2 regions of the Alteromonas sp. DYW1 genome follow, and region 1 is predicted to be linked to the other one. Evidence: predicted binding sites of a transcription regulator. Region 1 holds the regulator's gene; the other holds the start of a gene.
The links. Region 1 encodes sigma-54, which starts transcription at its own class of promoters, with help from an activator protein. Its sites were predicted from a motif close to GTTGGCACGNNNNTNGNNT; they were not measured.
Positions count from the first base shown of each region.

Region 1 (15,178 bases):
GTGAAGAATCTACTAGGGCACATTAGCCGCTCTACGTCAGAACTTCAGTTGCAAGCGCAGTAGTGTGAGGAAGTATTAGTAATGGCCAAGAACGTTTATCAATTTGTAGATGTTGAAAGAATTGATCCGCCGAAAAAGCCCATCTTAGTGCGCAAAGAAGATTTCGGTGAGATCTATCAACCGTTGACGCAGTCGCAAACTGAAGGTCAGGCTGATCGCTGTTTAGATTGTGGTAATCCTTATTGTGAGTGGAAGTGTCCAGTTCATAATTATATTCCGCAATGGCTTAGTTTAGCGAATGAAGGGCGTATTCTAGAGGCTGCTGAGCTCTCGCATAAAACCAATAGTCTTCCTGAGGTATGTGGCCGAGTGTGCCCACAAGATCGCTTGTGTGAAGGAGCATGTACGCTCAATGATGATTTTGGCGCCGTCACTATCGGCAGTATCGAGAAGTACATCACCGATACTGCTTTTAAGATGGGCTGGCGACCGGATATGTCTGGTGTTACCTGGACTGACAAAAAGGTCGCAGTCGTTGGCGCAGGTCCTGCAGGGCTCGCATGTGCAGATATTCTAGTTAGAAATGGGGTCAAACCGGTGGTGTTTGACAAATACCAAGAGATTGGCGGTTTACTTACATTCGGCATTCCATCTTTTAAACTCGAGAAAGACGTAGTAAAGCTTCGTCGCGAGATCTTTACTGAGATGGGCGTTGAATTTGTGCTTAATACTGAGATTGGTAAAGACATTCCATTTCAACAATTATTAGATGAATATGATGCTGTTTTCCTTGGCATGGGGACCTATAAAGCAATGGAAGGTGGCTTTACTAATGAAGAAGCCCCGGGGGTATACAAAGCACTACCTTTTCTCATTGCGAATATCAATCGCTTGATGGGGTTTGAAAAGTCGCCAGACGAGTTTATTAACATGCAAGGCAAGCGTGTGGTCGTTCTCGGTGGTGGTGATACCACCATGGACTGTGTGCGAACCTCTATCCGTCAGGGTGCGGCCAGTGTTACCTGTGCTTATCGCCGTGATGAAGAAAGCATGCCGGGTTCACGCCGAGAGGTTGTCAACGCAAAAGAGGAAGGCGTTGAATTTCAATTTAATCTGCAGCCGCTGGATATTGCTGTAGATGAAAATGGCAACACGGTTGGCGTTAAGCTGGTCCGCACAGAAATGGGCCCACCTGACGCGCAAGGGCGACGCAGACCGGTTGAAGTCGCTGGGTCAGAACATATCCTCGAGGCCGATGCAGTTATCATTGCGTTTGGTTTTCAACCGAGTCCTGCAAGCTGGTTTGCTGATTTCGGCATTATTCTTGATGAGAAAGGCCGGGTACGCGCGCCTGCGCAGGGTACATTTGCGTTCCAAACCTCTAATCCTAAGGTATTCTCGGGGGGCGATATGGTACGTGGTAGTGATTTAGTCGTCACCGCTATCGATGAAGGTCGCAAAGCCGCGGAAGGGATCCTCGACTACATCGGCGTTTAGCGCATCTACAGCAATGCGCCAATGCTCTGGCGCTTTGCTGCATGGATTCTTAAGACTCCCTTACAAACTCACAGATAAAGGTTGTCCCCGATGGCGAATTATCGCTGATGGATATTGTTCCACCCAAACGAATGGTAACGATATTAGCAACAATTTGTAAGCCGAGCCCAACGTTACCCGCTTGGCGTCGAGTGGTAAAAAACGGCTTGAATATCTTTTCCTTGATCTCATCGCTTACGCCACAGCCATTATCACTAAACAGTAAACGCGCTTTATTGGCTTGTATGGACACATCAATCGATATCCGTGGTGACGGCGTCGAATTAAACGCGTGTTCGATAGCATTGAGCGTTAGTTGAGTAATGAGCTGGGCTATCGCACCGGGGTATGTGTCTAGCCGAATACCATCAGGACAATCAAGCTGCCAACTTACCTTCGCGCGCTCTAACGTTGGCCCTAAGTTTACCATTACTTCATATAGGTATGATTTTAAATCGATTGTTCGCTTGGTTTGCGAAATTTGATCGGTCGATAAATTTTTAAAGCTGTGCACTAAATGGTTAGCTTTTTCTAAATTCGAAGCAATCAATGCTGATCCTTCGGTAATACTATGCAGCGTTTTCTCAAAATCAGACCGGGTCACTTTATTTGCGGAAAATTTGCTTAATAGCTTTTGCGCATCATCGTGGATTAAGGATGAAGCCGTTACCGCAATGCCGACCGGCGTATTTATTTCATGCGCAACGCCTACCACCAAAGAGGTTAAAGATGCATTCTTTTCCGATTCTATGAGCTGGGTTTCTGCGTTTACTAACGCTTCACTGCGCTTTTTAATCTCTTGCTCAAGATGTTCGTTGCTCGCCTTCAGTGTCGCCATTCGCCAACGGCTCCACGCAGCAAAAAACAATACAGCGAGTAACACATAAGAAGCAATTGCCGCGGGGGTTTGCCACCAAGGTGCTAGAATACTGAAGCGGAAGTTTGCCATCTGCGCAGGTTGAATACCTTTGCCTGTACTAATGACTTGAAATTCATATTCGCCAGGTCCCAGACCGGCATAACTAACGCTGAATTGTTCAGCCGGGACTGACCATTCGTCTTTATGTCCAAGCAAGCGAAAAGAGTAGCTTGCGACAATGTTAGAAAGTAAATTCAAGTCTGCAAATTGGAATGTTATATCTTTGGTCGAATGTTTATACTCATGCTTTTGCGCCCCCAATTGAGAGGCAAACAAAACGTCCTTTTCATCGACAAAAACGTGACTGATCGTGATCCTAGAAGGGACTATTTTAGTTTGCAGAGATGCAGTCCGGATCCTCGAGAAACCTGTCGTCCCACCAAAATATAAGTCGCCATTGGCACTTGCAAAACCTGACTTGATCACAAATTGGTCCCCATGCAGCCCATTATCGGTAGTGAAATGCTCGAGCTGAGTGCGTTGTGGATTCAATTGATAGATACCATTAGCAGTGCTGAACCAAATGGCGTTATTTACATCAGCTAATACCTTTTTGAGCGCCAGATTTTGGATCCGGCGATCTTGTGGGAAATATTGAAAGGTGTTGGATATATCATCAAGCTGATTGAGCTTATTATCGGTTGCAACCCAGAGAGTGTTCTGAGTGTCTCGGATCATATCAACAATGTTATTGCTACTTAAGTCCCCCTCATCGCCTGCCTGAAAAATTAGTCGTCGCTCGCTATCTAAACGAAAGCGCAAAACGCCGTACCCCAAAACCGCAACGTTAATAAACTGATGTCGGTCTTCGGCGATTGCAGCGATTGCTGCTTGCATAAATTGCGGCAACAGCGCACTCAGGTCAACACGTTTAATTTCCTTTCCATCATAGACAAAAAGACCATTATGGGACGTTCCTATCCATACTAGCCCGTCAGAAGATTGTAATAATGATTCGACTAAATAATTTTGTGCATCGGGAAACAACGACTGCATATTAACAAATTCGTTCTCTCGACTGCGTTTCCTGAACAAACCTTTATTACTACCAACCCACAAGTCTCCTTGCTGATCTTCTATGATGGCAATCACGAGCCCGATATCCGGGTCAACGACTTGCGGGATATCCGTGCCGCGGTCAAGTCGCAGTAGGCCTTGAGTCGATCCTATCCACACTTGTTGCAACGAATCTTCGAGTAGCGCGTGTACGCGCCCAATATCAGCGGTGCCTCCCTGTGCATCCTGATAAGCAGTGAAACCGGTGATAGAGTCACCGATAAAGCTAACTTTAATTAATCCTGATGGGCGCGATGCTATCCACAGCACACCATTAGTATCATACACAATGTCTCTAATATCATCATGCGGAAGTATCGCTAACCGCTGCCCGTTGACTAACGGAATAAAATCTTGCGCTGCCGTGTCATATAGGTACAAACCGGATAACGTGCCGATCCATAATTGGTCTTGAGCTCCCTCGATCAATGCAGTTATGCGCACATCGGTGATATTTTCGGCATTAAACCCGCTAATGGTAATACAACTATCTCGGGTACTTGCCATCTTACAAATACCATTTTCGGTACCTACCCACATATCTCCAGCGGATGTTACCAACAAGCGTCGAATACGCTGTTGAAACAGTAGGCTGTCCTGTGCAACCAAATTATTTAAGGGAATAACGCTGAAACTATCTGTTTGAATGCGGTCTAACCCAGCGCCAGTAGCAATCCATATGGATCCATCCGAGTCTTGAGTAATATGCCATACACGATTGTGACTGAGGCTACGAGAGTCGCTGTCACTGTGCATAAAGGTTTGAATGCGGTTTGTCTCTTGTAGGAAAACTGACACGCCACCGCCATTGGTACCGACCCACACATTGCCTGACGAATCTTCAAAGAAGGTTTGGACTAAATTGCTATTAAGTCTGAAGGCCTCAGATGCTTGGTCAGATAAATGCAATTGCAGGCGTAACTGCTGATCATAAACAAACACCCCTTGGCCCCAAGTACCGACCCACAGACGCTGCTGACTATCAATAAATATATTACTGTTATTACGCGAAGCGACCTCTGTTCCTTGAGGGTTCGCCGCTGAAAAATTATCAAAAACTCGCCCATTAAATCGGGCAAGCCCGTTCGGAGTGCCTAGCCAAAGATAACCTTGTTGGTCGCGGGCAATACTGAACACAGTGCTGTCAGGCAGCCCGGATTTAACCGAATAACGATCCACATCGAAGAAAAACTGCTTCGCTGCAGCGGTCAAGCTGAGCGAACAAGCTAGAATACAAAAGCTAAGTAGAAAAAAACGCCGGAACAATGCAACGAGCTTAAAAGTGGCAAACATTAAATGAACGACTACGCCCCCAAAGTTTTGTATGACCTAACCTAAAACTGCGCATGGTCAAATCCATTGGAGCGCCGAACCTCATAGGAACAAGAATAGTTCAAGATCAACAAAAGTAGCAAAGTTAGGAGGGTAAATTAATCAGTAATTACCGCGAGTTACTACTCATCTTCATTAAACTTACCATCAATAAGTTGCTTAACTGCAGCAAATGCTTGATCGGCATCGCTCCCCTCACAAATAATATTGACGGATTCCCCTTGGTGACTTTCCAACATCATTAAACCAAGTACGCTACTTGCATCCGCACTTTTGTCATCCTTATTAAGCGTGATAGTTGCGTCGAACTGATTCGCAAGGGTCACCAATTGAGTCGCCGCGCGGGCATGCAAACCTAACTTGTTGACGATGGTTACAGTCTCTTCAATACGCGCCATAAATCCCTCTACCGATTCAGCTCACGATGGCGGATCTGCACATCAGGATGAATATCTTGAAAGGTCCGCGCTAAGCATTCAGTTACGTACACCGAACGATGTTGACCACCAGTACAACCAATCGCAACTGTCACATAGCTACGATTATTGCGCTCTAAATGCGGTAACCACGTCGAAATAAGGTTCTGGATCTGCCAAACAAATTTGGTGACAATCGGCTGCGAACCTAAAAACTGTTCAACCGGTGAATCTAAGCCCGTTAGGTGTTTAAGATCGGGCTCCCAATGGGGGTTAGGTAAAAACCGGGCATCGAAAACGTAATCGGCATCTTTGGGAATACCATATTTGAAGCCAAAACTCTCGAAGACCAAAACCAAACGAGAACTCTTTTTTCCCAACACTCGCTCACGGATCAATTCAGCTAGCTGATGGACGGATAGTTTGTCAGTGTCCAGATAGAGATCAGCGCGTTCAGCAATTGGAGCAAGTAACTGTTTTTCGGCAATGATGGCGTCTGAGAGTGAACGATTTTCCTTTGACAGTGGATGTAAACGTCGGGTTTCACTGAAGCGTTTAACTAGCTCATCATCGCTGGCGTCTAAATAGATGACGTTCATGTCCCATGCGTCAGGGAGATAATTAAGAATTTCTACAAGTTCATTGGGATCTTTTGGCAAGTTGCGAACATCAATGCTTACCGCGACAAGGTCATACTCATCGACCACGGCATGTGTCAGGGTGGGGAGTAGATTGACGGGTATATTATCAACACAATAGTAACCTAAATCTTCCAGTGCACGTAGCGCAATTGATTTCCCTGAGCCACTGCGACCGCTGACAATAATAAGTTTCATGTGAACGTATCAATTCCCTTAGATTAATGTGTACAGATTAGGCCAAAGCTTGCAGGATTTCATCACTTGTTTGCGCTTTGCGGATTAATTTAACCCGATCTTTGTCTGCTAACTTCCCAGCAACGCTCGCCAACGTTTGCAAATGGCCGTCAGCTTGATCTTCTGGCACCAGAATAGCAAAGAAAATATCGACGGGTTTATCGTCGATAGCGTCAAAATCGATTGCAGGCTCACTGGTTACTACGATTGCCATAACGTTACTCAAGCCCAACAAGCGACCATGTGGGATAGCAATACCATTGCCGATTCCAGTGCTTCCCATGCGTTCACGTTGCATGAGAGCAGCGAGAACTTTATCTTGGTCAATATCGGGATTATTGTCCGCAGCGAGTTGGCTAATGATTTCTAGAATTCGTTTTTTGCTATTACACTGAACCGCACATTGCGTGCGGTTCGTGCTTAATATTGTTTGTAGGTTCATGGTTTATTAAAAAACTCCAAATCTCCAAGATGGAGAGGACCGCTTTAATGCTTTTTCAGCTTTTCCTTATGCCGGATAACCTGACGATCAAGCTTATCTATCATGCTATCAATCGCTGCATACATATCAGTATCTTCCGATGATGCAAATATCTCCGCACCACTCAGATGCACAGTTGCTTCAGCCTTTTGATTTAACTTTTCCACATTTAATATCACGTGCACGTTGGAAATATGGTCAAAATGTCGTTCCAACTTTGAAAATTTGGTGTCGACGTAATTGCGGAGCGAATCGGTAATATCAACGTGGTGACCAGTTAAGTTAATTTGCATATATCGTCTTCCTTCTTGTTCGAGCTATTAGAGTAAACTCTTACGTTGATTGGACGGGGGAATCGCGAGCGATTCACGGTATTTTGCTATTGTCCGACGGGCCACTTGTATACCTTGGTCCGCCAACAATTGAGCAATCTTGCTATCACTCAGTGGCTTGCTCGGTTTTTCGGCTGCCACCAGCTTCTTAATTAATGCACGTATCGCCGTAGAGGAGCATTCGCCACCCCCGTCAGTCGCAACGTGACTAGAAAAAAAGTATTTCAGTTCAAAAATGCCGCGCGGGGTGTGCATATATTTTTGCGTTGTTACCCGTGAAATGGTTGACTCATGCATATCTACCATTTCAGCCACGTCATTTAACACCATGGGTTTCATCATTTCTGGCCCATGCTCAAAAAAGCCAATTTGCTGCTGCACGATACAGTTAGCCACCTTTAATAATGTTTCATTGCGGCTTTCTAAACTCTTTATGAACCACTTAGCTTCTTGCATATGCGAACGAATAAATTGCGAATCGCTGCTGTTGCGCGCGTTGCGACTCATGGCAGCATATTGCTGGTTTATACTTAGTTTAGGCAAACTGTCTGGATTTAGCTCGACATTCCAGCGACCATTTTTCTTACTGACTGATACATCCGGAATAACGTATTCTGGCTCCTTCGTAATCAGCGCACTGCCTGGACGCGGATTAAGCGTTTGCAATAAGCGTAGTGCCTCTCTTAGCTCTTCTTCCTTTAGTCTGCTTTTGCGCATCAAAGTTCGATAGTCTTTACTGCTTAACAGATCAGAAAATTCGATGAGAATTTGCTTGGCTTCTGCTACCCAAGGAGTGTCAGGCGCAAACTGGTTAAGTTGGACTAACAAGCATTCCTGCGGTGTGCGAGAGCCAGAGCCGATAGGATCAAACATTTGAATGCGTTTCAGCACACACAAGACTTCATCTTCTTCAACCTGCTCGTCCGTTACGTCATCATTCACACTGGCGAGAATATCTTCAACTGTGCAGGTTAAATAACCTGATTCGTCAATCGAATCGATGATTGCAATGGCGATGGCGCGATCGACTTCGCTAAAAGGAGTCAAGTCCATCTGCCACAGCAAATGGTCCTGTATATTGTCGGTGGTTTCCCCCTGAAAAACCTGGTCATCATCACTACTTGAAGACATTGGTGCTGGTGCCGATGAAGCACTGTAGTATTCATCCCAAGTACTATCGATGGGCAACTCATCCGGCAAATCGGCCTTTTCAAGCGCATCACCACTTTCAAGTGAATCATCACTGGAATTCGCCGTTGGCTCTTCCTTTTCCTTACTATTGGTCTGCAGATCACTGTTGCTGTCTGGCTCGTGAACCTCTTCTAACTCGAGTAATGGATTAGAATCAAGCGCCTCTTGGATTTCGGTTTGTAAGTCGAGCGTCGATAACTGCAGCAGTTTGATTGCTTGCTGCAACTGCGGCGTCATCGTAAGTTGTTGACTGAATTTAAGCTGTAACGAGGGCTTCATTTATTGCTCTTTACTTCCCACACCATGTGTTGACGAACTCTGCTTTGCACAAATTATTATCGTTAGGTTAACTATAGCCTGAATTGCTCGCCGAGGTATACATCTCTCACTTTTTGATTTGCTAAAACCTCGTCTGCCGTACCTGCAGCGATTAACTCTCCATGACTAACAATGTACGCTTTCTCACAAACATCAAGGGTTTCACGGACGTTATGGTCAGTTATCAAAACACCGATACCGCGCTCGCACAGGTGCTGAATAATTTTTTTAATGTCGTTGACCGAGATAGGATCAACTCCAGCAAACGGTTCATCAAGCAAGATAAATTGTGGGTTGGCGGCCAGAGCTCTGGCAATTTCAACTCGGCGTCTCTCCCCCCCCGACAAGCTCATTCCAAGACTGTTGCGAATATGATTAATATTAAATTCGTCGAGCAATGCATCTGCCTCTTGCTCCCGCTGAATAGTGGTTAATTCTTTGCGAGTCTGCAAAATAGCCATGATATTTTCGAGCACCGTTAATTTACGGAAAATCGATGCTTCTTGCGGTAAATAGCCGATACCTTGACGCGCCCGCTCATGCATGGGCAACAAAGTGAGTTCAGATTGGTCAATATAAATCCGCCCATGATCCAATGGCACTAGCCCCACAATCATATAAAACGTGGTTGTTTTACCGGCACCGTTAGGCCCCAGCAGGCCGACGATTTGACCGCTATCAACGCTGAGACTAACGTCTCTAACAACTTGTCTGGACTTATAAGATTTCGCTAAGTTCTGCGCGATCAGCGTAGCCATTATCGCGGCTCTTCCTGTTGCGGTTGCTCTTCTTCTGGCTCGTCGTCTTGCAGATCTTTAAACGTTTCTGGGCGAAATACGGTGGTAACCCGGCGCTCTTCATCGTTATCATTGCTTTGCGCAAGTAGCTGCTCTTTCTCCATATCAAATTGGATCAAATCACCTTGTACCATACTGCTGTCGCGCACCAACTGTGCTGAACCATCTAAGGTAATGGCGCGTGACGATACAGCATAAGTAATTGAATTCGCCTGCGCCGTTACTCGACTGCCATCATCCATATTTTGCGCGTACATTGCGGGGCGCCCACGTGCGATAAATATTTCGCGACCTTCACCTTCTGTGGCAATAACTTCAACCTCATCCGCATGAATTTCCATCGACCCCTGGGTAATATGAACATCATCCTTAAAAATAGAGGTTTTATTTTTACCATCGACAAACTGGCTTTTTGCATCCACTTTGATTGGTTGACTAAAGTCAGACTGCCCTGCCCACACGAATGTAGCAAACACGCCGTAGCCGAGAATCAAAATACTACGATAAACGGCTGTAAAAATCGGGGTCTGACTAATGCTATTAAAAAGGTTACGCAGCATACTAGAGGGCCTTGTTCGTGGGTGAATATACAGTCTGGACATGCTGTTGTAATTCATAAGTCTTATTCGTGAGATCCGCATTCAATCCATCGCTCTGTATTTGGTAATCCTCACCAATGATGGTGACTGCTTGATCAGATGTCATTATTTTAGTCGTTAAGTCTATTTGAAGGAACTCCGTTGCAATAGTTTTTACGAATTCCTCGTCATTCAGACTCCGAATGGTCACATTTCGTTCAAGTTGAATGCGATTGTCGTCATACAAGGTGCCTTCTTCAGCCGTTACCTGCCAGGGCGTATCCTCATCGTCCATGTAAATGGTATATTGTGGTTGCTTAAAGTAAACAAAACCAAGCTGTTCGAAGTGCTCCATTTGTTGGGCAAATATGCGGTGGCTAAGCTTACCCGATTCATCGTAGATTGCACTGCGTAAGTTTTTTGCTTGATAGGTCGGTTTATAAGCGTCTTCTTCATTTTCTACCGTGGTCACTGAATCTTCCTTTAACCACGTTGGGATGTAGGTAGCTAGGGCAAGGATAAACAACGCCGAGATACTATATCCAAGCCGATTCACACGCTAGCTCCGGTAAAATTATCCAGTTGTCCATGAATTTGCAAGAGCACATCGCAAACTTCTCGCACCGCGCCAAAACCACCGCGAGCAGATGTTGTCCAGCGCGCTTGCTGGGTAACTAGTGGATGAGCATCCGCAACCGCAATCGGCACCGCACTGAGTGCAAACATCCCTAAATCTGGTACGTCATCACCGATTGCAGCGACTTGCTCTGCAGTGAAATTTGTCACCTCAAGGATTTCTTGTAGTGCCTGCGCTTTGTTCTCTTGCCCTTGCACAATAAAATTGGTGTTTAATGCCTGCATCCGCTGGGCCACGATTCTCGACTCGCGCCCAGTAATTACCGCAGTTCTAATGCCTATCCGTTGCAATGCTTTAAAGCCAAAACCATCGCGGGTATGGAAGGCTTTCAGTTCTTCGCCTTGATTGCCCAGATAGATACGCCCATCCGAAAACACCCCGTCGATATCACAGACTAACAATCGCACTTGACTGAGTGCCGTGTAAACGTCACTTGGCAGCGTACCGTACAAGGTTTCAATTTGCTTCATTACAATACTCCAGCCATTAGCAGCATGTGCATGTTAAAGGCACCGACTGGCTTTCGTTCGCTGTCCACCGCAAACATAGCACTGATCTTATACTGTTCCATTAAGTTTAAAGCGTTCACAGCCAGTGTTCCTGGGGCAACCGTGACTCCGTCTTTGGTCATAACCTCGCCAACGGGCGTGGCGTGGATATCAATACGGGCATCCAAGATGCGACGCAAATCGCCATCAGTGAATATGCCTACTAGACTACCCTGTGCGTCCTGCACCCCAGTCATTCCCAACCCTTTTTGCGAAATTTCTAATAACGCCGCCGAGATACTTTGCGCAGGATCAACTAACGGTAACTGGCTTCCCGCCAACATAATATCACTGACTTTAAGCAGTAATTTGCGCCCTAAACTGCCGCCGGGATGTGACAATGCAAAATCATCTGACGTAAAACCTTTCGCATCGAGTAAAGCAACCGCCAGCGCATCTCCCATCACAAGTGTTACCGTAGTACTAGTCGTAGGCGCTAGACCGAGAGAGCAGGCCTCTTCGTTGACATGGATATCAAGCATCACGTCGGCATGCTTGGCCAAGTTGCTATCCCGACTATTTGTCATTGCGATAATGGGGATTTTTAAGCGTTTGACCACTGGCAAGATACTTAATAGCTCAGCTGATTCACCAGAATTAGAAATAGCCAAAAGCACATCATTTGCGGCTAACATCCCCAGATCGCCATGATTAGCTTCACCTGGGTGCATGAAAAACGCGGGCGTCCCAGTGCTCGCCAAGGTCGCGGCTATTTTATGGCCAATATGACCAGACTTGCCCATACCACTGACCACTACCTTGCCCGTACATCCTAAACAAAGCTCACAAGCTTTGGCAAAATCGCCATTGATGCGCTCTCCCAATGCGGTGAGCTCACGCTGTTCAATCTCTACAACCCGTTTACCGGACGCAATAAAATCTGTCATGGCTTATCCAAAAAGTACCCACTGATAGACAAAAAACGCGGCAACCAGTGAAAACGCTTCGTATCGATTGATGCGACGACGACCGCGCAAATCAAAACTATACACGATTAAGAGCACAGTGAGGCCTAACATAACAAAAATGTCACGTTCCGCGGCCTGAGCTTCGATGATGCCTGGCGTGATTAAGGCAGGCATGGCTAATACTCCAAGTAAGTTAAACATGTTCGACCCCACGACGTTACCTAACGCCAGATCATGTTCATTCTTCATAACCCCAGCAATACTCGCAGCCAGTTCTGGCAAACTGGTTCCCAAAGCAATCACGGTAAGTCCAATCACCAGTTCACTAACGCCTAAATAAGTCGCAATCTCGGTAGCGGAAGCAATAATAAAGTGCGCACTTGCGGGTAACAATGTCATGCCAAGCAGCACCCACAACCACGCATGTAAATTCGGCACTCCCTTCGGAATTTCATCGTCAGTTTCGTGATGAATAGGATCATTCTTTTCGGTAGTTATTGACAGAAATGCCATGCCAATCAAGACTAAAATCAAGCCAACCGTTAAGGCGATACCCTCTGCTCGACTGAGCGTTTGGTCATAAATAAACCAAGATGCAATCGCGCAAATAATCAGTAGAATGGGCATCTCGCGCTTAACGGTTAATGAACTAACCACCAGCGGCTTAATTAAAGCGGTAATCCCAAGAACTAAAGCAATATTGGTAATATTCGAGCCCAAGGCGTTGCCGACCGCAGTATTGCGATTATCATTGAGCGACGCGATGATTGAAACCACGATCTCCGGCGCGGAAGAGCCCATTGCCACAATCGTAAGGCCAATCATCATCGGAGATACGCCGCTGTTACGCGCCAATGCGGAGGCGCCATAAACAAAGCGGTCAGCTGCCCAGCTTAAGATTGCGATTCCGATGATAAAAATGACTATACTACTAAACATGAAGCACTGTCTGTTCCGGTATGATTGGGCGGCATGATCGCAAAAATTTAATCAGCTGCCTAGTGCACAGCTCTGACTTGGATTAATTTTTTTCCATCTTGCGCAACTCTTTGCCACTTTCTGCGGTCAGTAGGGGTATAATCTGGCGAGGTTGGCTCAGCATATGCTTTCACACCTGAGTTGTGGAGGGCATGTTTCGAAATATTTGGATATAAGTTGTTACTTTTTAACTTTGCTCGAAACACTTGAAAACCGTTAAAATGTCGCAACATCGTCGATTCGACAAATCGTTCTCAACTAACGCCATACTTTACAAGGCAGGCATGGATAATTTAGTTTCAATTAACAATATGACCTTCTCGCGTGGCAATCGAACGATTTATGATGGTATCTCGTTGCAAGTTCCGCGCGGAAAAATAACCGCAGTGATGGGACCCAGTGGTATCGGTAAAACTACACTGCTCAAACTAATCGGTGGTCAATTAACACCTGACACTGGCACTGTTGAGTTTGATGGTAAAAACGTGCACAGCTTATCCCGCTCTAAGTTATTTGAGTTACGTCGTGATATGAGCATGCTATTTCAAAGTGGCGCCTTATTCACCAATATTTCAGTTTTTGACAATGTCGCTTTTCCCTTACGCGAACACACCAATCTTGCCGAATCAGTGATTGAAACCTTAGTCGCACTAAAATTGCAAGCCGTTGGTTTGCGGGGCGCGGCGCATTTGATGCCAGCCGAACTTTCCGGCGGTATGGCCCGTCGAGCGGCGCTAGCGCGAGCCATTGCGCTGGATCCAAAATTAATCATGTTTGATGAACCTTTTGCCGGTCAAGATCCTATTTCAATGGGGGTTTTAGTGAAGCTAATTCGTGCATTAAACGATTCTTTAGGCGTTACCAGTATCGTGGTTACCCACGACGTAACTGAGGTGCTAACGATTGCCGATTACGTCTATATTCTAGCCGAGCAACGAATAATTGGTGAAGGTACACCGGCAGAAATTCAACACAGCGAATCAGCTCTGGTACAACAATTTTTACAAGGCAATGCCGATGGTCCGGTTCCGTTCCATTTTAAAGCGCAAAGTCTGGAATCCCAGCTATTTGGTGAACAAGCATGATAAATTGGATTGCCGATATAGGGCATAATACCCTAGCTAAAATTAGCGCCTCTGGACGCGCTGGGTTAATGCTATTTGGTGCCATTTTTGCGTTTCCACAATTTAAGAATATCCGCCTTACTATCCAACAAGTCTATGTGGTTGGTGTTCAGTCTCTGTTAATTATCATCGTGTCAGGCTTGTTCATTGGAATGGTTATGGCGTTGCAAGGTTATACCATTCTGGTCGACTATGGAGCTGAAGGTAGTCTTGGCCCCATGGTTGCGCTGTCGTTATTACGCGAATTAGGACCGGTAGTGACTGCACTATTGTTTGCAGGGCGTGCAGGTTCTGCATTAACCGCAGAAATCGGTTTGATGAAAGCAACGGAGCAACTAAGTAGCCTGGAAATGATGGCGGTTGACCCCTTACGTCGAGTGGTAGCCCCGCGCTTTTGGGCAGGCGTTATCGCGATGCCAATGCTCGCGGTAATCTTCAGTGCTGTCGGGATCCTTGGAGGTCACTTAGTTGGCGTTGACTGGTTAGGGGTCGATGCCGGCAGCTATTGGTCAATCATGCAAGCAACTGTCGAATGGGAAGCCGACGTAGTCAATGGAATTATCAAAAGTGTGGTGTTTGCCTTGGTGGTTACTTGGATTGCGATATTTAAAGGTTATGATGCAGTGCCTACCTCTGAAGGTATCAGTAAGGCGACCACAGAAACCGTAGTTTTTAGTTCACTCGCCGTTCTAGGCTTGGATTTTGTATTAACTGCACTCATGTTTGGCATTGAGTAGGAGAAAAAATGACAACGCGCAAAACAGAATTATTAGTGGGAATGTTCGTCTTGTTGACGATTGCCGCATTGTTATTGTTGGGGCTGAAGGTTGCCAATCAAGGCATGCAAGCGAATGGTGAAACCTACATTCTAAAAGCCAAGTTTGATAATATCGGCGGGCTTAAAGAACGCTCAGCAGTTAAGGTGGGTGGCGTAACGGTTGGACGCGTAGAGTCAATTACTTTGGACGCTGAAGACTTTACCCCAGTTGTGACCCTTACAATTAGCAAAGATTACAACAATTTCCCAGAAACAACGTCAGTGGCAATATTAACGTCTGGATTACTGGGCGAACAGTATGTTGGCCTGCAACCTGGGTTTTCATTCGGCGATATTGAAAACTTGAGTGACGGTGATTTCATCGAAGATACCAA
Region 1 covers NZ_CM186038.1:707,230-722,407, reverse strand. Annotated here, with positions in the region: gene gltB (glutamate synthase large subunit) at 1-63, shown strand, start outside; gene AC121Z_RS03305 (FAD-dependent oxidoreductase) at 82-1,497, shown strand; gene AC121Z_RS03300 (sensor histidine kinase) at 1,547-4,804, opposite strand; gene AC121Z_RS03295 (HPr family phosphocarrier protein) at 4,966-5,241, opposite strand; gene rapZ (RNase adapter RapZ) at 5,250-6,095, opposite strand; gene ptsN (PTS IIA-like nitrogen regulatory protein PtsN) at 6,133-6,576, opposite strand; gene hpf (ribosome hibernation promoting factor) at 6,621-6,908, opposite strand; gene AC121Z_RS03275 (RNA polymerase factor sigma-54) at 6,936-8,417, opposite strand; gene lptB (LPS export ABC transporter ATP-binding protein) at 8,489-9,214, opposite strand; gene lptA (lipopolysaccharide transport periplasmic protein LptA) at 9,214-9,813, opposite strand; gene lptC (LPS export ABC transporter periplasmic protein LptC) at 9,815-10,387, opposite strand; gene kdsC (3-deoxy-manno-octulosonate-8-phosphatase KdsC) at 10,384-10,938, opposite strand; gene AC121Z_RS03250 (KpsF/GutQ family sugar-phosphate isomerase) at 10,938-11,903, opposite strand; gene AC121Z_RS03245 (calcium/sodium antiporter) at 11,907-12,863, opposite strand; gene AC121Z_RS03240 (ATP-binding cassette domain-containing protein) at 13,187-13,987, shown strand; gene mlaE (lipid asymmetry maintenance ABC transporter permease subunit MlaE) at 13,984-14,763, shown strand; gene mlaD (outer membrane lipid asymmetry maintenance protein MlaD) at 14,772-15,178, shown strand, end outside.

Region 2 (15,178 bases), 330 kb from region 1:
AAGCAATCCTACCCAGACCACGCCTTCTATGGCGAAGAGTCAGGTAAACAAGGGAACGACGAAACCTTCACTTGGATTATTGATCCACTCGACGGTACTACCAATTTCATTAAGGGCATTCCGCACTTTTGCGTCTCGATTGCGTTATTGCATAAAGGCCGCTTAGATCAAGCGGTGGTTTTTGATCCTATCCGCGGCGAGCTATTTACGGCAAGCAAAGGGGCTGGCGCGCAATTAAACGGTTACCGCATTCGAACTAGCAAGCAAAAAGATCTCGATCAGACCATCTTGGCTACCGCTTTTCCATTCAAACAAAAGGAAACGCTTGCCAACTACAACGATAGCTTTACGCGTATTTTTAATGCTGCAGGTGACATCCGCCGCACAGGCTCTGCAGCATTGGATATGGCATATGTCGCTGCCGGCCGTTTTGATGGTTACTGGGAACGTGGCGTGCAGCCATGGGACATCGCGGCTGGAGAACTTTTAGTGCGTGAATCCGGTGGCTTGGTGACTGATTTTAAAGGCAACAATGATCCACTATACGCTGGCGAAATGGTCGCTGGTAGCCCTCGCGTTGTGCAGCAATTGGTTAAACATCTGAAATAGTGACACCCTAGAGAGGGTGCGATATAAAAGTGCTATATTGCAGCTTCTCTTAAGCACCAAATACAGACATAAAAAAACCGCTGTCAGAGCGGTTTTTTTTATGTCTTCACAAACCTCTAAGGCATTGCGTCGAACTCTTCACCTTCTTTTTCAACTTCCGTTGGCATCAAGTCTTCTTTGCTAATGCCTAGCGACAAAGCCACAGAACTGGCGACGTAAATTGACGAGTAGGTGCCGATAATCACGCCGAATAGCAACGCAGTAGCAAACCCATGGATCAATGCACCACCTTTAAAGAACAATGCCAGGAGCACCAGTACCGTCGTTAACGATGTAACAATCGTCCGGTTCAAGGTTTGCGTCAGCGAGATATTAATGATTTCTTCTGGAGTCCCTTTACGCACCTTACGGAAGTTCTCACGAATACGGTCTGACACAACGATGGTGTCATTCAGCGAGTAACCAATAACCGCAAGTACTGCGGCTAAAATCGTTAAGTCGAACTCTAACTGTAACACCGCAAACAAGCCAAGGGTTATAATCACGTCGTGCGCTAACGCACCCACCGACCCCAACGCAAAACGCCATTCAAAGCGCATCGCAACGTAGATCAAAATACATATCAATGCGACTAGCATCGCCAGTCCGCCCTGCTCTGTCAGCTCTTCACCAACATTCGGACCAACAAACTCGATGCGGCGCATATCGACTTGGTCACCTTCAGCGCGCAAGGCAGCAAGGATCTGATCGCCGATAGTCGCAGAGTTGACGCCTTCGCGCGGTGCGATGCGGATCAAAACATCTTGGCTACTACCAAAGTTCTGTACAATCGCATCACCAAAGTCTGCATCCGTTAACTGCACACGAATTTGCTCTAAATTCGCTGCATTAGGATAACCCACCTCAATCAGTGTACCACCGGTAAAATCTAGACCTAGATTCAGTTTATTGGTGGTGAGTGCCACAATAGAACCAATGATCAAAATCGTTGATAAGATCATCGCTGGCATGCGCAAGCGCATGAAGTTCACGGTTTCGGCTAATTTAAGTAATTGCATGATGATTCTCCTTAAATCGCCAATTTGTTAACTTTGCGACCACCCCAAATGAGGTTAACCAAAGTGCGAGTTACAATGATTGCTGTGAACATCGAAGTGGCAATACCAATCATCAATGTCACCGAGAATCCTTTTATCGGACCGGTACCCACAGCAAATAGAATAAGACCAGCAATAAAGGTGGTAATGTTCGCGTCCAGAATCGTTGAGAACGCACTGTCAAATCCATGATGGATCGCTTGCTGGGGACTGCGTCCGTCAGCTAGTTCTTCACGGATCCGTTCAAATATCAACACATTAGCATCAACCGCCATACCGACTGTCAAAACAATCCCCGCCATACCCGGCAAGGTTAAGGTAGCGCCTGGGATCATCGACATAATACCTACAATCATGATCACGTTCCCAATCAAGGCAATATTCGCGACAATACCGAAGGCTTTGTAGTACACCAACATAAAGGCGAGGACTAACACCATGCCCCACATAATGGCTTGCATGCCCAACTCGATGTTTTCTTTTCCGAGGCTTGGCCCAACCGTACGCTCCTCAACAATTTGAATAGGCGCTATCAAGGCACCAGCACGCAACAGCAATGACAAATCACGGGCTTCTTTGGGAGAATCCAATCCAGTGATACGGAAACTGCTACCGAGTTGCGCTTGAATAGTGGCTACGTTGATGACTTCTTCGTGCTTTTCAAACACCAGCTTGCCATTCGCATCGCGCTCATCAGTGGCCTTATATTCAATGAATACTGTCGCCATTGGCTTACCAATATTGCCACGCGTGTTCCGCGACATTTTGTTACCGCCATCACTATCCAACGAGATATTGACCTGCGGGATACCGTATTCATCAACACCACTGCTGGCGTCGATAATGTGGTTACCAGTCAACATGATGCGTTTTTCTAGCAACTGTGGTACGCCATTCCGGTCTTCCAACAATTGTGAACCGGCGGGTACACGGCCATTCAGCGCATCACGAATATCGTTGCGCTGATCAACCATACGAAACTCCAGCGTTGCCGTGGCATTAAGAATTTCTTTGGCGCGCGCCGTATCCTGAATACCCGGTAATTGGACCACAATACGATCGGCACCTTGTTTCTGTACCAATGGTTCAGCAACACCTAATTGGTTCACCCGGTTACGGATAATCGTGATGTTTTGCTTCACCGCGTAATCGCGGATCTCAGCCAAGCGAGCTTCAGAGAACGTGGCTTCAATGCGTAGGTCGCTCTTTTCTTCGAAAACTAAATCGCGATTGCGATTACGCAAGAAAAACTCAGCGCTGTCTAAGGTTTCTTGATCCCGGAACACAATTTCAACGCCGTTATCAATAGCGCGCACCGTACGGTAGCGTAAACCTTCCTCACGCAATGCTGTGCGGAAGTCACCTTGCGCATCCTCCAAGGCTTTTTCGATCGCCGAATTCATATCGACTTCCATCAAAAAATGTACCCCGCCACGCAAGTCCAAACCTAGCTTCATAGGGGCGCCACCAATGCTGGAAAGCCATTCAGGCGTATCTGGCGCTAGATTCATAGCAACAAAGTAATCATCACCTAAGGCCTGCTGCAATACTTCACGAGCAACGAGCTGCACATCACCATCGGCAACTCGCACCAATATTTGGTCGTTCGCAAATTCGATGCGTTTGCTGGCAATATTATTTTCTTCTAGCGTGGCGTTGATTTGCTCAACCATGCTTTCGGTAACCTGAGCATTGCGCCCAGCGGAAATTTGCACCGCATGGTCTTCACCGTATAAATTAGGCAATGCATATAGTGCACAGCCCAATACGACGAACAAGACCAGCAGTGTCTTCCAAATTGGATTTTGATTTAACACAACAACATTCCTTTGAAGCCAAGCACGCCTGGCTTCATTTCAATTAAATAGCTTTCATCGTTCCTTTGGGCAGAACAGCGGTTACCGCAGCTTTCTGCACCACGATGTTATTCGTTTCATTGAGCGCAATTTCAATGAAATCTTTGTCTTCACTTACTTTGGTGATCTTACCAACCAAGCCACCTTGAGTAAGTACTTCATCGCCTTTGCTCAATGAAGCGACAAGGTTCTTATGCTCTTTCACACGCTTGGCTTGCGGGCGATACAGCAAGAAGTAAAAAATCAGACCAAAAACCACCAACATGATGATCATTTCAAAGCCGCCGCCTTGTGGGCTACCTGCTGCTTGCGCATGTGCATCAGAAATAAAAAAGCTCATAACGTTCCCCAGTTAATTTGTTGTTATAACGCCGGTACCGGCATATTTTTCTTTGCGTAAAAATCTTGTACGAAAGCATCGAGTTCATTGGCTTCGATGGCATCGCGTAATCCCTGCATCACGCGTTGGTAGTAGCGCAAATTATGGATAGTGTTCAAGCGTGCACCGAGTATCTCGTTGCACTTATCTAAGTGATGTAAGTATGCACGAGAATAATTTTTACAAGTGTAACAATCACAATTTTCATCGAGTGGTGCAGTATCCGTTTTATGCGCAGCATTGCGGATCTTAATAACACCTTCAGTCACGAATAGGTGTCCATTGCGTGCATTCCGGGTTGGCATAACACAATCAAACATGTCGATACCTCGTCTGACGGCCTCTACAATATCTTCAGGTTTACCAACGCCCATCAAATAGCGCGGCTTATCGGCCGGAATTTGTGGTGCGGTGTGTTCAATGATGCGGATCATGTCTTCTTTGGGTTCACCCACGGATAGACCACCAATCGCATAACCATCAAACTCGATATCCATTAAGCCCGCTAACGAGACATCACGCAGATTTTCGTACATGCCGCCTTGCACAATCCCAAATAATGCCGATGAACTATCACCATGCGCATCTTTGCTGCGCTTCGCCCAACGTAAAGAGAGCTCCATGGATAATCGGGCTTCTTGCTCTGTCGCAGGATACGGTGTGCACTCATCAAATATCATCACAATGTCAGAGCCCAAATCGCGTTGCACTTCCATTGATTTTTCTGGTGTTAACAAGATTTTCTCACCATTGATCGGCGAGCGAAATGTCACCCCTTCTTCGGTGATCTTGCGTAAATCTCCAAGAGAAAATACTTGAAAACCGCCACTATCGGTTAGGATCGGCTTTTGCCAATGCATAAAGTCGTGTAAATCGCCGTGCTGGCGGATGATCCCAGTGCCCGGGCGTAACATGAGGTGAAAAGTATTACCTAAACAAATGTGTGCGCCAGAAGCATCAAGCTCTTCTGGCGTCATGCCTTTGACTGTACCGTAAGTACCAACCGGCATAAAGGCGGGTGTTTCGACGACGCCTCTCTCGAACACTAATTGGCCGCGCCGTGCGCCTTTATCAGTGTTTAACAGTTTAAACTGCATGAATATTCCGACAACTGTGTTATTGCAAAAATTTGGGGCGCGATTATACCAGTTATCTCAAGAAGGTCATGTGTTATCCGCTTTTTCAATAAACATTGCATCACCATAACTGAAAAAGCGGTATTCATTGTCAATGGCTTGTTGGTATGCAGACATAACGTGATCGCGCCCAGCGAATGCGCTAATCAACATCATTAAGGTCGACTCCGGAAGATGAAAATTAGTGATCATGGCGTCGACAACATTAAAGCGATAGCCAGGATAAATAAAGATACTGGTATCATCAAAAAATGGCGCTATTTCGCCGCTCTTTCCCGCTGTTTCCAATGAACGTACCGATGTAGTCCCTACCGCAACTACGCGCCCACCGTTAGCTTTGGTTGCCTTGACTGCTGCGACCACATCCTCGGGAACTTCAGCATATTCAGCATGCATCTGATGGTCTTCAATGTTTTCCACACGAACCGGTTGAAAGGTGCCCGCCCCCACATGTAACGTTACAAAGGCTAACTTAACCCCTTTGTTGCGCAGCGCTGCTAGTGTTGCATCGTCAAAGTGCAAACCTGCAGTGGGCGCAGCAACCGCCCCTGGTTTCTCACCATAAACAGTCTGATAGCGGGTTTTATCAGAATCTTCATCGGGTCTGTCAATGTATGGCGGTAACGGCATATGCCCATATTGGTCGAGCATCGCTAAAATTGAGTCGCCGCCTTTAAACTCCAGTTCAAATAACGCGTCTTGGCGGCCTATCACTTCAACCTCGATTGCGCCTTCCAGCCTTAAGCGGGTGCCGGGCTTCGGTGCTTTACTTGCACGCACATGCGCCAGCGCTGTGTGACTTTTTAAAATGCGTTCGATCAACACCTCGACTTGACCGCCTGTCGCCTTTTGCCCCATCAAGCGTGCGGGAATAACCTTGGTATTATTAAATACCAGCAAATCGTTAGGCTTCAATAACGCTAAAATATCCATGAACTTACCGTGCTTAACCTCACCAGTTTGACCATTCAACTGCAGCAACCGGCTGGCGGTGCGATCCGGTGTTGGATACTTTGCGATTAAATGCTCTGGTAACTCAAAATAGAAGTCTGACAATTTCATAGGTATTCACTCATTGCGCTGAGGATGTTGAAGTGGGTAATTTAGAGCGCGGATCTTACGTATCATTTCTAATACCTGCAATGCGTTTTTGATACCCTTCTTGCATCGATAATTTCGTCGTTTCTGGTTAATCTATGACCAACTTCACTTCTTCCATGTTGTAAACAGACAGTGTTGTTCTCCTAACTTCCTTATTGGCTCGCCTCGGCGAGCTTTTTTTAGTGCTGAATATCGTCGAGAATTTCTGCCACACTCTCGAAGTCCAGCGCGCGGACATTAAGTACTGACATAATTTGTAACAAAAGGTCAGCGCCCAAAATACCTTTATTAATTTTGTTGCGTAAATTGTCCGCACTTTGCTGGATCCCAATGACGTCAAGGCGGTCACTCAACGCCTGATAAGTCACGTCCCGCTTGGACATTTCCATTTTGATCACGCGCTGTAATGCAATACGCCAAAGGGCATTCGTTTTCGCCGTCATAAACCCTCACAAATGTAAATTATAATTCACAAATAAATCATATTTGCTACTTTTGTTGAAAATTAATATTGACACAATCGGCACCAAATGACTACACTTTTCAGCGTGCATTAAGCGACACCCTGGACGTAGTCTTATTTCACGAATAAGGGTAGAGTATACACATAGTCCACAGTAACTGGAGAAAGTGAATGAGTTGGAACTTGCAACAACTGACAGAACTGCTTGCTGAGCAGGGTCAATATGTAGTCACACAGGAAGAACACTGCTTATTGATAGCTAACGAAGATGGTATTGACGCTTGGTTAGCCATTAGTGGTGAGCAAATTTTAGTCGAAAGTTTACTCTTTGCGGTTTCTGAGGTGACTGATACTGCCGTCCTCAATGATGAGATATTGCGCACCCATATGATTTTTCCTTTGACGACCGTCGGAATTTCCACGGTGGGCGAGGATGATTATTACACCGCATTTGGGTCGTTAAGTGCACAATCAAAAGCTGAAAGCGTGTTGATCGAGATTGAGACCCTGTTTCAAAACGTAGCAGGATTCCTCGATGCCTATCAATCTCACCTCAGTGTAAGCGTTTAATCAGTCAGGAGATTCGTATGTCAGTATGGCGAAAATTAGTCACTGCCGTAAAAGGTGGTGCCACAGAAGCGGCGCAGTCAGTTGTAGACAGTCAAGCAATTCGTATTCTTGAGCAAGAGATCCGTGAGGCTAAAGAGGAATTGCGTAAATCCGACCACGCGCGAACGCAAATCTTAGCGAAATGTAAACTCGCTCAACAAAAAGTCGATAGTCTGGATGCGAGCATTGCACAGTACGAAGAGCATGCGCGTAAAGCAGTCGACACCGACCGTCAACTGGCCTTGGATTGTGCGCAGAAAGTCTCTGATCTAAAAGCTGAACGTGAAGCCGAACAGAGCTATCTCGACCAATTTAAGAAATCGGAAACTCAGCTTGCCCAAAACATCTCACAAGCAAAAGCTAATTTACGCCGCTTGGAGCAACAGGTCGATATGGTGAAAGCCACTGAGTCAGTGCAAAAAGCGCAGGTCGCGGTTTCTTCAAGACACATGGGTGCGAACAGCAAAATGAAAACGGCGACCGAGTCATTGCAACGTATCCAAGAGCGTCAAACCTTGCGTAATGCTGAGCTAGAGGCGGCAGAAGAACTGGCGAGTAGTGAATCTTCCGACGACTTAGAAAAGCGCCTTGCAGCTGCCGGTATCAAGGGCGGGCAAAGCTCAGCAGATGATGAGTTAAGCCGTATTCTTGGCCAATAGAGGCTGCTATGAATTTGTGGGGTAAAGTCCGCAAAGTAATGCTGCAATACTTCGCCGAGGCGCGCTGGTATACCATCGCCTTGGTGTTAGTATTTTATGCCATCAGTAGTTGGTGCCTACTCTATTTGGCTGACGAAACGGCGCTGTTAAGTGCGCATGATTTCATTTACTGGTTAGCCGTAACTGGCTCTACTGTGGGTTATGGCGATTATTCGCCGGTGACACCTGCGGGCAAAATGATCGTCGCCTTCTACATCATTCCTTTAGGATTAAGTATTTTTGCGATGGTTGTGGGCCGCATTGCAAGTTGGGTTTCGCGCCAATGGCAAAAAGGAGTATTAGGTTTGAAAAGTCTCAACGTTCAGGATCACATTCTGGTTATCGGTTGGAACGACAACCGAACCTTACAATTACTCAAATTGTTGCTGCAAGAGCGCGCCGACTCAAGCGATGCGCCTGATATCGTGTTATGTGTAAGAGCCGAGGTTAATAATCCGTTGCCCGGCGAAATCGAGTTTGTCAAAGTAGCGTCGTTTAATAACGATGAAATGGATCGTGCCGGTGTCGCAAATGCGAAAACGATCATTATCGACAACCCTTTAGATGACGTGACGATGACCACCGCACTGTATTGTGCTCAGCGTAATCCCAATGCGCATTTGGTTGCCTATTTTCACGATGAAAACCTGTCTAAGCTGTTAGAAAAGCATTGCCCAAATGTAGAGTGCACCCCTAGCGTGGCAGTGGAAATGCTCGCAAAGTCAGCGTTTGATCCTGGCTCCAGTGTATTGCATCACGATTTATTGGATGTACAGGAAGGCCAAGCCCAGTACTCAGTCACCGTACCAAGCAGCGTGACCGAACTCTCATTAGAAGCTATATTCATTAACCTGAAAAGGCAATACGAAGCGATTTTCATTGGTTATGCGCCGCAAGGCGACTATCGCCAAATGCGCGTTAATCCCGTTCTAAGCGAGTCAGTATCCGGCGGCGATAAGCTGTTTTATATTGCGGAAAAACGGATTGCGTCAGTGGATTGGCAACGGCTAGTTACTGAGGGTTAACGCATGTTTAAGAAATGGTTCTCAAAACCTGAGGCGAACACGCCCAAAGCCCCTGAAATTATGGGCTTATACTTGGGTGGGTCATTTGAACTAGACGCATTAAAACTGCGCCTGCTGGTGCCGCAGCTGATGATCGAAAACCCTGCCAGCAAGCATATCATCCAAGCGGTTGGCGAAGTCGAACTGGATAGCGGTGGCAAAATGCTGCGCTTTTACACTGATGACGACGCATTTTTGCAAGTAGTATTAGACGGTGGTGATACGGAAGCTCACATCACTGATGTCAAACTTTGGTACTTCTACGATACGCAAACCATTGGTAATGACCAACAGTGGCAAGAAACGCTAGCAAACGGTATTTCACAGCCCCAATATAGTCTAGACGATACAACATTTACCCGCGTTTGGAACGCCGTCGGCGAAGAATCGCCGCCAGTCGCCTTCACAGAAACAACCTATGAAGAAGATGGTGATACGAGCCAAACCGATCAGTTTATGATGCTATATGAAAGAGAAATTGATACCGACACATTCGAGTCGCTGTTGATTGCGGGTGAAGAAAAAATCATTAATCACAATGCCGACCGATGCTTAGTACGCAGCACGGGCTTCGATATTCAACCTGCAGATATCAAAATAAACGGCTAGCAAAACTGGCCTTGCGTTTTTGAATTGATAGTATGGCTGTAAGGAAACCCTCGGCACAAATACAGGGGTTGTTTTGTCCGTATGTGGACAGGCAAGATGACCAATCGATTCTGAAATAACTAAGTTTGTTGCAACACTTTGCAGCATGCAAAAAGAAGGAAACCACTATGGACGCACTCTACGCATCAATCGCAAACCTCGACTCCTTTGCGGTGTATTTCGCTATCAGCATCGTATTTTTATTTATCTTTAAGATTATTTACGCGTTTGTGACACCACATGATGAATGGCACTTAGTCAAAGAACAGCGCAGTGTAGCCGCAGCCATTGGATTCGGTGGTGCGATGGTTGGCTTTGCGATTGCACTGGGCGGCGCCGTTGCCAATTCGCAGTCATTAATCGATTTTGGTGTTTGGGGCGTCGTTGCCATTATCGCGCAAGCGCTGGCATTCGCCGTGTTACGGTTTACTTTCATGCCCAAGATTGCGGAGCGCATCAACAATGATGAAGTTTCTGCAGGGGTTATGTTAGCCGCAGTATCAATTGCCGTCGGCTTACTCAATGCTGCCTGCATGACGTACTAAGGAGGGCTTATGTCGACACGTAAACGCTCTGCCAGCATTAACTTGCATCGTATGCGCAAAATGTTTGCGCTGAAACCTGTGGCTGTCGGTGTTGCCTCGATTTTTCTAACCGCCTGCGGCGATCGTCAGGAAGGGATTATCTATACATCCTTGGACGAATGCATCAATGATAATCCTGCGTCAGCTGCTGATGTATGTCGTGCAGCCTATGAAGAAGCATTAGCCGAAGCTGAACGTACAGGGCCTAAATTCGCCACTGAAAATGATTGTGAATACGAATTTGGCATGAATCAATGCCGCTATGTGGATACCAATCAGGGTTCATTTTTTATGCCTTTTATGGCGGGCTACATGGTCAGCGAATTGCTGTCGCCAAAGAAACGCTATTACACCCAGCCGATGTATACCTCTTTCTCGCGTTATTCGCCATTTCGAGGCCGTTGGGCAATGGCCGATGGTTACGTATTTGATGGTGATATTCGCACTAATCGCTATCGCGTGCGCGAGTCTACCTTTGAGAAAAAGCCTACTGTTTCGCGTACCATTAAGCGTGGAGGTTTTGGTAGCACCGTAAGGGCTAAATCCAGTTGGGGAAGTTCCTCGCGTAAAGGCAGCTGGGGCGGCTAATTTGCTACGCATTCCAATCGCTGAGCGCCCCCATTGGCGCCAGCGCGCTGCTGAGTTTGGCTTTCATTTCCATACCATGTATGGCGAACCCTATTGGGACGAAAGCGCCTATTACCAGTTTACCCTTGCGCAAATTGAAACGGACATAGAAGATCCGACAGCGCAGCTACACCAAATGTGCTTAGCTGCTGTTGACACTGTGGTCAGTGATGATGAATGGTTACGCAAATTCCAGATCCCCGAGAACTTTTGGGATGCGGTACGTGATTCTTGGGCTATCAAACAGCCCTCGCTCTACTCCAGATTAGATCTGGTTTACGATGGGAAAAGTCCAGCAAAATTGCTCGAAAATAATGCGGATACACCTACATCGCTATATGAATCCGGTTTTTGGCAGTGGCTGTGGTTAGAGGACAATGTACAAACAGGCAGACTGCCCCGCCGGTGTGATCAGTTCAACTCACTACAAGAGCGCCTGATCCAGCAACTGCGTATTATTGCTCACTATTATCAATGTGAACATATGCATTTTAGTTGCTGCAAAGATACCGCTGAAGATCGTGGTACCGTACAATATTTGCAGGACTGTGCCAGCGATGCCGGACTGGATAATAGCTTTGTCTATATCGAAGACATTGGACTTGCAGAGGATCATGCCGGCGAACCGATTTTCTCCGATTTAGACGATGCTGCGATAGATTGTTGCTTCAAACTCTACCCATGGGAATTTATGCTGCGCGAAGAGTTTGCGGCCTCACTAATACAAGCGAAAACACGGTGGGTCGAGCCGCTGTGGAAATCCATACTCTCCAATAAAGCACTTTTACCACTGCTTTGGCAGCTTTACCCTAATCATCCCAACTTATTGCCAGCGTATTTCAGTGCAGATTGGCAACAGCTAAGCCCTGCAGAGAAGCAATCTCGCTGGGTGAAAAAGCCAATATTCTCGCGCGAAGGTGCAAACATCAGTGTTATTGAAGGGAACGCATCACTGCTCAGTACTGACGGTCCCTACGGTGAAGAAGGTTTTATTATGCAGGCCCACCATGCACTGCCGCGCTATGGCGATAACTATACTTTGGTTGGTTCCTGGCTGGTGAATGACCAACCTGCTGGTATCTCAGTGCGTGAGGATACGTCACCCATTACGCAAGACCTGTCGCGCTACATGCCGCATGTTATTTTGGGGTGATCCGCAGCGCCCTAAACAGCCTAACTACGCTCGTTTGGCTCTCCGGTCCGTGCAATTGAACGACTTATTGTTGCGTCTGTTATCTAAAAGTAACACCGGGTAAATTTTTCAGTCTGCATTGTAAAGTTGTTACCTAACAACCTTTTTAACGCTTATAGAAATCAACTTTATCTTTTAAATTCAAACGCTTAACCATTGGCATAGTAATCGCATCATTCTCTGTGAATTTTTAACGGAGGAAAAAATTATGAAACGCACATTACTTGCATTGTCAATTGCTGGTTTATTCACTGTTGCTGCACAGGCTAATCACCACAATTCAGCCATGGACAAAGACTCAAGTACTACCAATGCATGGCAGGATACTGCAATGGATGCTTGGATTGACGGAAAAGCAGAGGCGACTTTGCTATTTAACGGCAATCTAAATTCGTTCGATATTAATACCGACGTAAAAGATGGTGTAGTAACACTGACAGGTAAAGTAGATAGTTCTGTCGATATGAAACTTGCCGAAGAACTCGTTAACGGCATCGACGGAGTCGAGGAAGTAGACAATCAGCTTGTGGTTGTAGCACCAGAAAAAGAAACGTCGAACGATGGCTCGATGCAGGGTTTAACGGATGCTAAAATCGCAACCGTTATCAAAACGCGTCTGTTATTTGATACCGACATTTCAGGTACCGATATCGATGTGGATGTGAACGACGGTAAAGTCATGCTGAAGGGCACAGTGGATTCATCCGCTGAGAAAGACCTAGTGATCCAAATTGCAGAGAATGCCGCCGATGTCCGTTCCGTCTCAGCTGAGATTGCCATCGAAGAAGCAGAATCATAACGTTTTGGGCTAGCGCTGCTTGAATTGGCTAACCCGTAAGCAAAACTAAAAAGAGCGCTGTTGCGCTCTTTTTTTATTGTGCATTGCGAATGATGGCACGCACCTGGGCCTTTACTACATCCCTAATCAAAGCGATATGCTGGGATTCAATTTGCTTAATCTGCAACCCTCGCAACAATGACTCTCGTGCAACTAAAAACGCCAAAACCTGACCAAATACCGCATGGCATTGGATCTTAACTCGGTCACTATCCGCAGCCTGACCGGTGCATAAAGCCCAAAGCTGATGCTTTAGTGCTTGTGCATGACAGTAATAACGCTGATAGAAAATATCGTATGCCGAAGTTGGCGTGGCGTGCTCGCGCATTATAAATTGTGACCAACGAATGTTGTCATCTCCCTGCAGAAACAACTCACAGAATGAATCAATCAAGCTAAGAAAAACCATTTCGGCTTGTTGCGGTTCTAGCGTGTCAACTTGCTCTATTGCGTGCGCCAAAGGTGGACCAATTTCTTGCCAAATATTATCAACAATATAGTGCATGCAAGCATCATAGAGCCCGCGTTTGCTGCGAAAGTAGTATGGAATAGAGGCGATATTCGCGTTTGCTTGTTCCGCAACATGTCGCGTTGTCGCCTTTAATCCAAACTGTCCGAATTGGTCAATGCCGGCTTCCAATAATGCAACCGCAGTTTGGCTAGTCAGAATGTCAGACCCAATCACAGAGGGAGGAATAATCATACATACTTCTCAATTTTAAACATTAAGCTGTAGAGCACAGGCACAACCCCTAAGGTTAACAAGGTGCCGACCGCCAAACCAAATGCGATTGCACCGGACATGGCATAAAACAGAGCATCTTGGCCGACAATTAGCGGCATTAAACCTAAGATGGTCGTTGCCGTTGACATGATAATCGGGCGTAATCGTCGCACGCTGGCACTGATAATCGCGTCAAAGCGTTGCTCTTTTTGCGTTGCATCGTCTAATTCGGCAATTTCGCTATCAATCCGGTCAATCAAAACTATTGCATTATTGATAATAATGCCCGCTAACGCGTAGAGTCCTAAGATCACCATAAAGCCAAAATTACCTTGCAGGACGTGCAAACCGATTGCCGCGCCAATGATTATTAGTGGAATTGTGGTAACAATAATCAAGGTTCTACGAAACGACTTAAACTGACCAATCAGAAGCACCAGAATAATCGCGACACATAATGGCAAATTCTTATTCAAAGACGCCTGAGAGTCCTTCGAATCCTGGATAACACCATCATATTCAATAGTGTAACCGAAAGGTAAAGCGGCACGGATAGTCGTGATTTTTTGCTCCAGCAGAGGCACCATATCTTCTGCATTCATCAGCGCGTTTTTGGCTTCAATCGTCACGGTTCGAAACATGTTTTCCCGCGCAATCCGGGCGAATCCTGTTTCATAATCCAGCGTCGCCACCTGCATTAACGGAATGTTGCGTTCCAAGCCTGAGGAAAAAACAGTAGCTGTGGCCAAACGATCGAGATTAAAACGCTCAGATTCAGGCGCGCGTATAATGATCGGCAGAATATCATCCCCCTCCCGAAATTCACTAACCACTAGACCGCTAAAGTAACTTTGCAGCGACTGTGCAATATCTTGGGAACTCACTCCTGCACGGCGCGCTTGCTGCTGATTGACATTAATACGGATTTGCGTAACGCGGTTTTCCCAATTATTACGAATGTCATATATCCCGTCTATTTCGCTGATAAGCTGTTCAATTTGACGTGCAGTATCAAACAAATATTCCGCATCTGGCCCCTTAATTTGTAGCTCGATCTTACTGGAGTCAGACGGACCCAAAAACATTTTGGTAACCTTTGCCATGGCCTCTGGATACTGCTGGGCAAACATCTCGCGTAATGCATCGATAGTAGGCTGAGCATGTCGGCGGTCGCCAACATCTAGCATAAAAAATGCTTTGTGTGGTTCGGTATCAATGGGGGTCAAAGAGAGAACAAACCGCGGCCCACCAAAGCCACCATAAGCGACTTGTTGCTGAATATGCGGGAAGCGCTCCTTATCATCTAAATCTTCCATCACACGTTGCATCACACTAGTGGTTTCGCGCATCGAACTACCGGCCGGCAGATCTAAGTAAATAAGAACTTGAGAGCGATCCGAGTCTGGAAAAAACTTCACAGGGACCAGTGATAACGCATAGCCGCCGAGGATAAATAAACCAAACATGCCAACCAAAAATAGTCCTCGGAAGCGCAATATTATGCTCAAAATTTTCTCATAAGCCGGATTTAATTGCTCAAAAACAGCATCTAT
Region 2 covers NZ_CM186038.1:1,040,458-1,055,635, reverse strand. Annotated here, with positions in the region: gene suhB (inositol-1-monophosphatase) at 1-609, shown strand, start outside; gene secF (protein translocase subunit SecF) at 726-1,667, opposite strand; gene secD (protein translocase subunit SecD) at 1,679-3,523, opposite strand; gene yajC (preprotein translocase subunit YajC) at 3,567-3,902, opposite strand; gene tgt (tRNA guanosine(34) transglycosylase Tgt) at 3,926-5,038, opposite strand; gene queA (tRNA preQ1(34) S-adenosylmethionine ribosyltransferase-isomerase QueA) at 5,105-6,139, opposite strand; gene AC121Z_RS04645 (DUF6471 domain-containing protein) at 6,358-6,621, opposite strand; gene AC121Z_RS04640 (YjfI family protein) at 6,813-7,211, shown strand; gene AC121Z_RS04635 (PspA/IM30 family protein) at 7,229-7,909, shown strand; gene AC121Z_RS04630 (potassium channel family protein) at 7,918-8,973, shown strand; gene AC121Z_RS04625 (YjfK family protein) at 8,977-9,621, shown strand; gene AC121Z_RS04620 (DUF350 domain-containing protein) at 9,789-10,205, shown strand; gene AC121Z_RS04615 (DUF1190 domain-containing protein) at 10,215-10,832, shown strand; gene AC121Z_RS04610 (glutathionylspermidine synthase family protein) at 10,834-12,024, shown strand; gene AC121Z_RS04605 (BON domain-containing protein) at 12,272-12,862, shown strand; gene AC121Z_RS04600 (CerR family C-terminal domain-containing protein) at 12,936-13,604, opposite strand; gene AC121Z_RS04595 (efflux RND transporter permease subunit) at 13,601-15,178, opposite strand, start outside.
Region 2: the regulator sigma-54 is predicted to act here: its motif matches at 12,219-12,237, upstream of AC121Z_RS04605 (BON domain-containing protein).